Regions from separate parts of the Lelliottia sp. EB106-05-01-XG201 genome, predicted to be linked through region 3. Evidence: predicted binding sites of a transcription regulator. Region 3 holds the regulator's gene; each other region holds the start of a gene.

Region 1 (4,207 bases), 490 kb from region 3:
TTTGTTACGCATACTCAATACCTGAATGCCCTGCGCGCTCAGCTGCGCAAAGACGCTGTTAATGCCCTGCTCGCGCAGCACTTCCACTTCCAGCGTTGAGGTATCCACCAGACGATACTGATAGCCCTCCAGCTTCGGCAGCGGGCTTTTCGCCGCCAGGTCGAGGATAAAGGTTTCGGATTTCAGCTTGGAGAGTAGGTTTTTCATCGAGGTGTTTTCCACCAGCTCGCCGCGCTGAATGATACCGATATTGCGGCACAGCATTTCCGCCTCTTCCAGATAGTGGGTGGTCAGAATAATGGTCGTGCCTTTGTCGTTGAGATCCTTCAGGAAACCCCACATCGAGCGGCGCAGTTCGATATCGACCCCCGCCGTCGGCTCATCGAGGATCAACAGCTTTGGCTCGTGCATCAGAGCACGGGCGATCATCAGACGACGCTTCATCCCGCCGGAGAGCATCCGCGCACGTTCGCCGCGTTTTTCCCACAGATCGAGCTGTTTGAGGTACTTTTCGCTGCGCGCAATGGCGTCCTGACGCTCCACGCCGTAGTAACCCGCCTGGTTAACCACAATCTGCTGCACGGTTTCAAACGGGTTGAAGTTAAATTCCTGCGGCACCAGCCCCAGCTGACGTTTGGCGTTCACCACGTCTTTTTCGAGGTCATAACCAAACACCGCGACGCTGCCGGACGTTTTGTTCACCAGAGAACTGATGATGCCGATGGTGGTGGATTTCCCTGCGCCATTCGGCCCCAGCAGCGCGTAGAAATCCCCCGCTTCGACCTGCAGATCGATTCCACGCAGCGCCTGAACGCCGCCGGAATAGACTTTTTTAAGCTGCTTGAGCTCAAGTGCGATTGTCATGAATTAAACTTACCTATAGTTCTGACACACGTTGTGTGGTTTCAATAAAAGTCGAGTTACCCTATATTAGCGCAACGCTATTACTCGGTTACAGGTCGTTAACCTCTATGAATGACATAGATACACTCATCAGCAACAATGCACTATGGTCAAAAATGCTGATAGAAGAGGACCCGGGATTTTTTGAGAAGCTGGCTAAAGCGCAGAACCCACGCTTTTTGTGGATTGGCTGCTCTGACAGCCGCGTCCCGGCGGAACGCCTGACAGGTCTTGATTCAGGTGAGCTGTTCGTTCACCGTAACGTCGCAAACCTGGTCATTCACACCGATCTCAATTGCCTTTCCGTCGTGCAGTACGCGGTGGACGTGCTGGAAGTGGAGCACATTATTATTTGCGGCCACTACGGCTGCGGTGGCGTGCAGGCGGCGGTCGAGAACCCGGAACTGGGGTTGATCGATAACTGGCTGCTGCACATTCGCGATATCTGGTTCAAACATAGCTCACTGCTGGGCGAAATGCCGCAGGAGCGCCGCCTCGATACCCTTTGCGAGCTGAACGTGATGGAGCAGGTTTATAACCTGGGCCATTCGACCATCATGCAGTCGGCGTGGAAGCGCGGGCAGAAAGTCTCGGTTCACGGCTGGGCGTACGGAATTCACGACGGGTTGCTGCGTAACCTGGAAGTGACCGCCACCAACCGCGAAACCCTGGAGCAGCGCTATCGTTCCGGGATTGCCAACCTCAAACTCAAGCACGTTAACCACAAGTAACCTGCAAAAAAGCCGGGTGGCGGCTTCGCCTTACCCGGCCTACGATTCACCGTTCACGCTTTTGTAGGCCCGGTAAGCGCAGCGCCACCGGGCAATACCGCTGAGATTACTCGTCCAGCAATACCACTTTTCCGACATACGGCAGATGGCGATAGCGCTGTGCATAATCAATGCCGTAACCCACCACGAACTCGTCCGGGATTGAGAAACCGACAAATTCAACCGGGACGTCCACTTCGCGACGCGTCGGTTTATCCAGCAGGGTACAAATCGCCAGGGATTTTGGTCCGCGCAGGCTCAGGATCTCGCGCACTTTAGAAAGGGTGTTACCGGAATCGATAATGTCTTCTACGATTAACACGTCCTTGCCGCGAATGTCTTCGTCCAGGTCTTTCAGGATTTTCACATCACGGGTGGTCGACATCCCGCTGCCGTAGCTGGAGGCGGTCATGAAATCCACTTCATGGGACACCTGAACTTCACGGCACAGGTCTGCCATGAACATGAATGAGCCGCGCAGCAGACCCACCAGCACCATATCGCTGCCGCTGTCCTGATAACGTTCGGTGATTTGACGACCCAGTTCGGCGATACGCGCTTTGATCTCCGCTTCCGGGATCATCACTTCAACAGTATGTTTCATATTACTAACCGTATGATTTAAAACCAATCTATCACTGCGGATGCTGATACGTCCGGCAATGATTCACAAGTTCAGCAGTATACCAGCAAATGGATTGGCCTGGCGCATGAGTTACAAAAAGCTCATTTTGTGATTCCGATCACACTTGTTAATACCTATAATTAATTGCTATCAAATAATTAACAAACTACAGAGTACTTTTCTATGGCTGAAACAAAATCTCCACAGCCGCGTCTACTGGTAACCTTAACAGCCGCATTTGCCGCTTTCTGCGCGCTGTATCTGTTAGCCGGTGGCGTATGGCTGGTCGCGTTAGGCGGCTCCTGGTACTACCCAATTGCGGGCCTGGTCATGGTTGGCGTGACTATCCTGCTGTTACGTCGTAAACGTTCCGCGCTGTGGCTTTACGCAGCATTACTGCTCGCGACGATGGTCTGGGGTGTCTGGGAGGTCGGCTTCGACTTCTGGGCGCTCACGCCGCGTAGCGACATCCTCGTCTTCTTTGGTGTCTGGCTGATCCTGCCGTTCGTCTGGCGTCGCCTGGTGGTGCCTTCTAACGGTGCCGTCGCTGGGCTGGTCGTTGTCCTGCTGATTACTGCTGGCATTCTGACCTGGGCCGGATTTAACGATCCGCAGGAAGTGAAAGGCACCCTGAGCGCCGATTCCACCCCTGCCGCCGCAATCTCTCAGGTGGCGGACGGTGACTGGCCGGCGTATGGCCGCAATCAGGAAGGTCAACGCTACTCGCCGCTGAAGCAGATCAACGCCGACAACGTGAAAAACCTGAAAGAGGCCTGGACCTTCCGTACCGGCGATCTGAAGCAGCCGAACGATCCGGGTGAACTGACCAACGAAGTCACGCCGATCAAAGTGGGCGACATGCTCTACCTGTGTACCGCTCACCAGCGTCTGTTCGCGCTGGATGCAGCGACGGGCAAGGAGAAGTGGCACTTTGATCCGCAGCTGAACACCAATACCTCGTTCCAGCACGTGACCTGTCGCGGTGTCTCTTACCACGAAGCGCGCGCGGAAACGGCCTCTCCGGAAGTGGTGGCAGACTGCCCTCGCCGTATCATTCTGCCGGTGAACGATGGCCGTCTGTTTGCCATCAACGCCGAAACCGGTAAGCTGTGCGAAACCTTTGCCAACAAAGGTATCCTCAACCTGCAGACCAACATGCCGGATACCACGCCGGGCCTGTATGAGCCGACGTCTCCGCCTATCATCACCGATAAAACCATCGTCATCGCCGGGTCGGTCACGGATAACTTCTCTACCCGTGAAACCTCTGGCGTGATTCGTGGTTTCGACGTGAATACCGGGAAACTGCTGTGGGCCTTCGATCCGGGCGCGAAAGATCCAAACGCGATCCCGTCGGATGAACATACCTTTACCTTCAACTCCCCGAACTCCTGGGCACCGGCCGCGTATGACGCGAAGCTGGATCTGGTCTATCTCCCGATGGGCGTGACCACGCCAGATATCTGGGGCGGAAACCGCACGCCAGAGCAGGAGCGTTACGCCAGCGCGATTGTGGCGCTGAACGCCACGACCGGGAAACTGGCCTGGAGCTATCAAACCGTTCACCACGATCTGTGGGATATGGATATGCCGTCTCAGCCGACGCTGGCCGACATTACCGTCGACGGTAAAACGGTTCCGGTGATTTACGCTCCGGCAAAAACCGGCAACATCTTCGTGCTGGATCGTACTAACGGCAAACTGGTGGTTCCGGCTCCGGAAAAACCGGTCCCGCAGGGTGCGGCGAAAGGCGACTATGTTTCTAAAACGCAGCCATTCTCTGACCTGAGCTTCCGTCCGAAGAAAGATCTGACCGGCGCGGACATGTGGGGCGCCACCATGTTCGACCAGCTGGTGTGCCGGGTGATGTTCCATCAGCTGCGCTATGAAGGCATCTTCACCCCGCCTT
Region 2 (4,207 bases), 2.7 Mb from region 3:
GCAATGTGACCACATCCGGCCACGGCATGCGCGGTTCGTTGTACTTCACCACCCGACTGAGGTTGGGGATATTCAGCGCGCCGCGACCGATCATCACCGAATCACAGCCCGTCTCTTTCAGACAGGCCTGCGCGCTTTCATAGTCCCAGATTTCACCGTTGGCGATCACCGGTATCGACAGACGCTTGCGGATTTCCCCGATCGCCTGCCAGTTAATTCGGTCTGCTTTGTAGCCGTCATCTTTGGTACGACCATGAACGACAAGCTCCGTCGCCCCGGCCTGCTGCACCGCATCGGCAATTTCAAACTGTCTGTCGCCGTTGTCCCAGCCCAGACGAACTTTCACCGTCACCGGCAGATGCGCGGGCACCGCTTCGCGCATCGCTTTGGCACCGCGATAAATCAGCTCAGGATCTTTTAGTAAGGTCGCACCACCGCCGCTGCCGTTGACCATTTTCGACGGGCAGCCGCAGTTAAGATCGACGCCGTAAGAGCCGAGCTCCACGGCGCGGGCCGCGTTCTCCGCCAGCCATTCCGGGTATTGCCCCAGCAGTTGCAGACGCACCAGGGTGCCGGAGGTGGTCCGGCTCTGGCGATGCAGCTCCGGGCAGAGTCGATAGAACGACTTTACTGGCAACAGCATATCGACCACCCGCAAAAACTCGGTGACGCAGAGATCGTAATCGTTCACTTCCGTCAGCAACTCGCGCACTAAGGAGTCGAGCACACCTTCCATCGGTGCCAGTAAAACACGCATTCGTAGACCCTGTGAAAAAAGAGGCGCTATAGTAGCCGCTCTCTGGTGGCCTGCAAAGATCTTAACGCAGGTCTATCTCATCACCAGGTAGCCCACCGCTGCGGCAACGACCACAATCAGTACCGTAAAAATCGGGCCCGTCGCGAAAGCGTATAAATTCAGCTCTTCTTCTTTTTTAATATCGTGGTAACGCGCCAGCGCGCTTGAGGCATCCGCCGCTTCGATCTCTTCAAACTCCTGCTCATAGCCCTGCTGTTTCAGGTGCGATGCGGCATCCGTATCGCCTTTCCTGACTGTCGAAATCTGTGTACCTTTCCTGAAAAAGATGAAATTTGACATACAAAGCCCCTGTCCATAAGAGTGGATTTATCATATCACTGCTTCAAAAATAGTCACCGCAACTACACTGTTTTGACAGGCTTTTACAATGAATCCTATGGAAACGCCCGACGTTCCAAAAGGGAATGTCTGGTATGCTCAAAATTCATGTTGTGATCCGTAGCACGTTTCTATGTTTAATTGTATGATGAATGCGTTCCCCCAAGGACTATCACCATGAGCAAAACTCTCAATATCATCTGGCAGTACCTGCGCGCGTTCGTGCTGATTTATGCCTGCCTGTACGCAGGGATTTTTATTTCATCTCTGCTGCCTATCACTATTCCCGGCAGCATTATCGGCATGCTGATTCTGTTTTTACTGCTGGCGCTGCAAATTCTGCCCGCCAAATGGGTCAATCCTGGCTGCTTCGTGCTAATCCGCTATATGGCGCTGCTGTTTGTGCCGATCGGCGTCGGGGTGATGCAATATTACGATCTGCTTAAAGCCCAGTACGGTCCGATCCTGGTTTCCTGTGCCGTGAGTACGCTGGTGGTGTTCCTGGTAGTGAGCTGGAGTTCGCATCTGGTGCATGGCGAACGCAAAGTGGTTGGGCAGAAAGGAAGTCAAAAATGATGGCCAATATCTGGTGGTCGCTGCCGCTGACCTTAGTGGTATTTTTCGCCGCACGAAAACTTGCCGCGCGTTTCAAGATGCCGCTGCTCAACCCGCTGCTGGTGGCGATGGTAGTGATTATTCCCTTCCTGCTGCTGACGGGGATTCCGTACGAGCGCTATTTCGCGGGCAGCAAAATTCTCAACGATTTGCTGCAGCCCGCCGTGGTGGCGCTGGCCTTCCCGCTGTATGAACAGCTGCACCAGATCCGCGCGCGCTGGAAGTCGATCATCACCATTTGCCTGATCGGCAGCGTCGTCGCCATGGTGACGGGCACGTCGGTTGCCCTGCTGATGGGCGCATCGCCGCAAATCGCCGCCTCTATTCTGCCGAAATCCGTGACCACACCGATTGCGATGGCCGTGGGCGGCAGTATCGGCGGGATCCCGGCGATCAGCGCGATGTGCGTTATTTTTGTCGGTATTTTGGGCGCGGTATTCGGTCATACCCTGCTAAATTTAATGCGTATCCGCACCAAAGCCGCCCGCGGACTGGCGATGGGGACGGCCTCGCACGCCCTGGGCACGGCACGCTGCGCCGAGCTGGACTATCAGGAAGGCGCGTTCAGCTCGCTGGCGCTGGTGATTTGCGGGATCATGACCTCGCTGATTGCCCCGTTCCTGTTCCCGATAATTCTGGCGGTGGTGGGCTAAAATTTGCGATGCGTCGCGCAAATTTCATTTTGTTTTCATAAGTTGCATACATAATGAGAAGTGGATCACATATAAAGCGCTATCGGCTCCGTACACTACCGATCCATTAACCTTTATGAGGCATTGCCATGCACCCACGTTTTCAAACTGCTTTTGCCCAGCTCGCAGAGAATTTGCAATCAGCCCTGGCTCCGGTTCTGGCGGATACGCACTTCCCCGCCCTGCTGACTGCGGAGCAGGTCACGACGCTTAAACAGGCAACGGGACTGGACGAAGACGCGCTGGCTTTCGCACTGCTGCCGCTGGCTGCCGCCTGCGCCAGAGCCGATCTCTCCCATTTCAACGTTGGCGCTATTGCGCGCGGCGTGAGCGGGACCTGGTATTTCGGCGGGAACATGGAGTTCCTGGGTGCGACCATGCAACAGACCGTCCACGCGGAGCAAAGCGCCATCAGCCATGCCTGGCTGCGCGGTGAAAAAGCGCTGCAGGCCATCACCGTGAACTACACCCCTTGCGGTCACTGCCGCCAGTTCATGAATGAGCTGAATAGCGGGCTGGAGCTGCGCATCAACCTGCCGGGTCGCGAGCCGCATACGCTGGGTGACTACCTGCCGGACGCCTTTGGTCCGAAAGATCTGGATATCAAAACCCTGCTGATGGACGACCAGGATCACGGCTACGCCCTGACCGGCGATGAGCTGGCGCAAGCGGCCATCAAGGCGGCGAACAAAAGCCACACCCCGTACAGCAAATCGCCGAGCGGCGTGGCGCTGGAACTGCGTGATGGCAAAATTTTCTCCGGGAGCTATGCGGAAAACGCTGCCTTCAACCCGACGCTGCCTCCGCTGCAAGGCGCACTGAACCTGCTGAGCCTGAACGGCTACGACTATCCGGATATCCAGCGCGCGATTCTGGCTGAAATTGCCGATGCGCCGCTGATCCAGTGGGACGCCACCGCCGCGACGCTGAAAGCGCTCGGCTGCACCAGTATCGACCGTCAGCTTCTGTCCTGATTCTCCTGTGCGGGCAGAAATGCCCGCCCTGCTGATGAAAATCCCCCCAATCAAACCGCTGTTTCTTGCGCTTACCAGGCGGGTAAAGTAGCCTGAGTAAAATTTCCCTCCACGGAACGAGCCATCTTCATGTTAAAGCGCGTGTTTTACAGCCTGTTTGTCCTGGTCGGCATTCTGCTGTTGACGGTGCTCGGCCTCGACCGCTGGATGAGCTGGAAAACCGCCCCCTATATCTTTGACGATCTGCAGGATTTGCCTTATCGGCAGGTCGGCGTGGTGCTGGGCACCGCCAAATATTATCGCACCGGCGTGATTAACCAGTATTACCGCTACCGCATTCAGGGCGCGCTGAACGCCTACAATAGCGGCAAGGTTAATTACCTGCTGCTGAGCGGGGATAACGCCCTGCAGAGCTATAACGAGCCGATGACCATGCGCAAAGATTTGATTGCCGCAGGCGTCGATCCGGCAGATATCGTGCTCGACTACGCCGGGTTCCGCACCCTGGATTCCATCGTCCGCACACGTAAGGTCTTCGATACTAACGATTTTATCATCATCACTCAGCGCTTCCACTGCGAGCGAGCGCTGTTTATCGCGCTGCATATGGGCATTCAGGCCCAGTGCTATGCGGTGCCTTCTCCGAAAGACATGTGGAGCGTTCGCGTGCGTGAGTTTGGTGCGCGCTTCGGGGCGCTGGCGGATCTGTATCTCTTCAAGCGTGAACCGCGCTTTTTAGGGCCGCTGGTACCGATCCCGGCAATGCATCAGGTGCCAGAGGATGCGCAGGA
Region 3 (4,207 bases):
TTAGGCAAGCACATCAGCTACTTCGGGCCAGACGCCAACGACTTTGGCCTGCTGGAACAAACCTTTCAGGACTACGGCCACACGGGCAAAGGCCAGTCGCGCAAGTACCTGCACACCTACGACGAAGCGGTACCCTGGAATCAGGTACCAGGCACATTTACTCCGTGGCAGCCCCTGCCGGAGCCGACTGACGTGCTGTTTTACGAAGGATTGCACGGCGGCGTGGTGACGCCGCAGCATGACGTGGCGCGCCACGTGGATCTGCTGGTCGGCGTGGTGCCGATTGTCAATCTGGAGTGGATTCAAAAGCTGACCCGCGACATGAGCGAGCGCGGCCATTCGCGCGAAGCGGTGATGGATTCGGTGGTGCGTTCGATGGAGGATTACATTAACTTCCTGACGCCGCAGTTTTCCCGCACCCACATCAACTTCCAGCGCGTTCCGACAGTCGACACCTCTAACCCGTTTGCGGCGAAAACCATTCCTTCGCTAGATGAAAGCTTTGTGGTGATCCATTTCCGTAACCTGGAAGGCATCGATTACCCGTGGCTGCTGGCGATGCTGCAGGGCTCATTCATTTCGCATATCAATACGCTGGTGGTGCCGGGCGGGAAGATGGGGCTGGCGATGGAGTTGATCATGATGCCGCTGGTGCAGCGGTTGATGGAAGGCAAGAAGATCGCCTGAGGTTTGATGCCGGATGGCGCTGCGCTTATCCGGCCTACAAAAGCACGAACGTAGGGCGGGTTAGCGAAGCGCCACCCGCCAACGAATTAAGCGTCAATCACTTCATACGAATGGGTAATCTTCACCGCTTTTTCCAGCATCAGCGCCACAGAGCAGTACTTCTCCGCAGACAAATCCACCGCGCGGGACACCGCGGCATCTTTCAGCTCTTTACCGGTGACAATAAAATGCAGATTGATATGCGTAAACAGACGCGGCGCTTCTTCGCGACGCTCTGAGGTCAGCTTCACTTCGCAGTCGGTCACATCGTGACGGCCTTTTTGCAGAATCGACACCACGTCAATTGCGCTGCACCCGCCAGCCGCCATCAGCACCACTTCCATCGGGCTTGGCGCTTTATCTCCGGAGTTACCGTCCATCAAAATCTGGTGCCCTGAAGCGGATTCGCCAAGGAACGTTAAACCTTCAACCCATTTCACACGCGCTTGCATTTTTATTAACTCCGAAGTTGCATTTTTATGAACAGATTACGCGTGCGTTACAATTCTCGCAACGGAAGGCGACCTGCATCATGCTGAAGCGAGACACCAGGAGACACGCGGCTAAAGCTATGCTAAAACAGTCTCGATGCTACAGTAATACATTGACGTTACACATGTATGCAGAGGACATCAAACTTTACTGGCTGCGAACAGTGCGACAGCCACTTCCCAGGTACGGGTAAGAATTCGATTGCAACCCCAGAGTCAGGATGCGATTTTGACTCTGAGACAGCTTATAACAGAGGATAACAGCGCATGGTGCTTGGCAAACCGCAAACAGACCCGACTCTCGAATGGTTCTTGTCTCATTGCCACATTCATAAGTACCCATCGAAGAGCACGCTGATTCACCAGGGTGAAAAAGCGGAAACGTTGTATTACATCGTCAAAGGCTCGGTGGCAGTGCTGATCAAAGATGAAGAAGGGAAAGAGATGATCCTTTCTTATCTGAACCAGGGCGATTTCATCGGTGAACTGGGCCTGTTTGAAGAAGGCCAGGAACGTAGCGCCTGGGTGCGTGCGAAAACCGCGTGTGAAGTCGCTGAGATCTCCTACAAGAAATTCCGTCAGCTGATCCAGGTGAACCCGGACATCCTGATGCGCCTTTCTTCGCAGATGGCTCGCCGCCTGCAGGTCACTTCCGAGAAAGTGGGCAACCTCGCCTTCCTGGACGTCACCGGTCGCATCGCGCAGACGCTGCTGAACCTGGCGAAACAACCTGACGCCATGACCCACCCGGACGGTATGCAAATTAAAATTACCCGTCAGGAAATTGGTCAGATCGTGGGCTGTTCTCGCGAAACCGTAGGTCGTATCCTGAAAATGCTGGAAGATCAAAACCTGATCTCCGCTCACGGTAAAACTATCGTGGTCTACGGGACCCGTTAATTCCGCAAAATCCGGCGTGCCATCGCAAGATGTCACGCCGTTTTTGTCTCTGACGACTATGTGGCGCAGGCTGATTTATCACCCGGAAGTTAACTACGCACTACGTCAAACTCTGGTGTTATGTCTTCCCGTGGCCGTTGGTTTGATCCTGGGCCATCTGCAACAGGGGCTGCTGTTTTCTCTCGTCCCCGCCTGCTGCAACATTGCCGGTCTCGATACTCCCCACAAACGCTTTTTCAAACGTCTGATTATCGGCGGCTGCCTGTTTGCCGGATGTAGCCTCGCCGTGCAGCTGCTGCTGGCGCGCGATATCCCGCTGCCGCTCATTCTGACCGTGCTGGCGATGACGCTGGGCGTCACGGCGGAGATCAGCGCGCTTCACGCCCGCCTGCTGCCCGCATCGCTCATTGCCGCCATTTTCACGCTGAGTCTCGCCGGAAATATGCCCGTCTGGGAGCCGCTGCTGATCTATGCCGCCGGCACGCTGTGGTACGGGCTGTTTAACTGGTTCTGGTTCTGGATGTGGCGAGAGCAACCGCTGCGCGAATCCCTGAGCCTGCTCTACGTCCAGCTCGCCGAATATTGCGAAGCCAAATACACCCTGCTGACGCAGCACACGGACCCGGAAAAGTCCCTGCCGCCGCTGCTGTCGCGCCAGCAAAAAGTGGTCGATCTCATCAGCCAGTGTTATCAGCAGCTGCACATGCTGGCGGCCAATAAAAATCATGAATACAAACGCCTGCTGCGCGTCTTCCAGGTCGGGCTGGATCTGCAGGAGCATATCTCCGTCAGCCTGCATCACCCGCAGGAGGTGCAAAAGCTGGTGGAGCGCAGCCACGCCGAGGCGGTGATCCGCTGGAACGCCCAGACGGTCGCGGCTCGCCTGCGCGTGCTGGCGGACGATATTCTGTATCATCGCTACCCGACGCGCTTTACCATGGATAAACAGCTGGGAGCGCTGGAGAAAATCGCGCGCCAGCATCCGGATAACCCGGTCGGGCAGTTCTGCGCATGGCACTTTAGCCGCATCGCGCGCGTGCTGCGCACCCAGCGCCCGCTCTACTCCCGCGACCTGATGGCCGATAAGCAAAAACGTCTGCCGCTGCTGCCTGCGCTGAAAAGCTATCTGTCGCTGAAATCCTCCGCCCTGCGCAACGCCGCGCGCATCAGCGTCATGCTCAGCGTGGCGAGCCTGATGGGTGTCGCGCTGCACTTACCGAAGCCCTACTGGATCCTCATGACCGTGCTGTTTGTCACCCAGAACGGCTATGGCGCCACGCGAGTGCGCATTCTTCACCGGGCGCTCGGGACTTTTGCCGGGTTAGTGATTGCCGGGGTGACGCTGCACTTCCACGTTCCCGACGGCTACACCCTGGCGGGAATGCTGGTGATTACGCTCGTGGGCTATCTGATCATCCGTAAAAACTACGGCTGGGCGATGGTCGGGTTTACGGTGACGGCGGTATATACCCTGCAACTCCTGACCCTGAACGGCGAGCAGTACATTGTCGCGCGGCTGGTGGATACGCTTATTGGCTGTTTGATCGCCTTCGGCGGCATGGTCTGGCTGTGGCCGCAATGGCAAAGCGGCTTGTTACGCCAGAACGCCCACGATGCGCTCGAAGCCGATCAGCAGGCGATTCGTTTGATACTGAGCGACGATCCCAAAGCCTCGCCGCTGGCCTATCAGCGCATGAAGGTCAACCAGGCGCACAACGCCCTGTTTAACTCGCTGAACCAGGCGATGCAGGAGCCGGGCTTTAACTCGCACTATCTGGCGGATATGAAGCTGTGGGTGACGCACAGCCAGTTTATCGTCGAGCATATCAACGCCATGACCACGCTGGCGCGCGAGCACACCATGTTGACGCCAGATCTGGCGCAGCGGTATTTGCAGTCGTGTGAAATTGCATTGCAGCGCTGTCAACAGCGTCTGGAGTACGACGCGCCGGGAGAATCGGGGGATTCGAACATTCTGGAAGCGCCAGAGACGCTGACCCACGGGCCGATGAGCACCCTCGAGCAGCATTTACAGCGCGTATTAGGGCATTTGAACACCATGCACACCATTTCGTCGGTGGCATGGCGTC

Evidence for each region. The regulator CRP, encoded in region 3, controls carbon source genes, mostly activating them, when cyclic AMP is high. The targets are predictions, from matches to a motif close to ATGTGANNNNNNTCACAT.
Region 1: hpt (hypoxanthine phosphoribosyltransferase) is a predicted target of CRP. The motif match lies at 2,405-2,422, and genes of this name have one in related genera.
Region 2: cdd (cytidine deaminase) is a predicted target of CRP. The motif match lies at 2,457-2,474, and genes of this name have one in related genera.

The regions. Positions count from the first base shown of each region.
Region 1 covers NZ_JBYTDV010000001.1:3,834,778-3,838,984, forward strand. Annotated here, with positions in the region: gene AC3WS9_RS17940 (ABC transporter ATP-binding protein) at 1-864, opposite strand, end outside; gene can (carbonate dehydratase) at 972-1,634, shown strand; gene hpt (hypoxanthine phosphoribosyltransferase) at 1,741-2,277, opposite strand; gene AC3WS9_RS17955 (glucose/quinate/shikimate family membrane-bound PQQ-dependent dehydrogenase) at 2,482-4,207, shown strand, end outside.
Region 2 covers NZ_JBYTDV010000001.1:1,594,765-1,598,971, reverse strand. Annotated here, with positions in the region: gene dusC (tRNA dihydrouridine(16) synthase DusC) at 1-757, opposite strand, end outside; gene AC3WS9_RS07450 (hypothetical protein) at 830-1,096, opposite strand; gene AC3WS9_RS07445 (CidA/LrgA family protein) at 1,313-1,711, shown strand; gene AC3WS9_RS07440 (CidB/LrgB family autolysis modulator) at 1,708-2,403, shown strand; gene cdd (cytidine deaminase) at 2,532-3,416, shown strand; gene sanA (outer membrane permeability protein SanA) at 3,546-4,207, shown strand, end outside.
Region 3 covers NZ_JBYTDV010000001.1:4,325,718-4,329,924, forward strand. Annotated here, with positions in the region: gene AC3WS9_RS20300 (phosphoribulokinase) at 1-687, shown strand, start outside; gene AC3WS9_RS20305 (OsmC family protein) at 774-1,178, opposite strand; gene crp (cAMP-activated global transcriptional regulator CRP) at 1,485-2,117, shown strand; gene AC3WS9_RS20315 (YccS/YhfK family putative transporter) at 2,176-4,207, shown strand, end outside.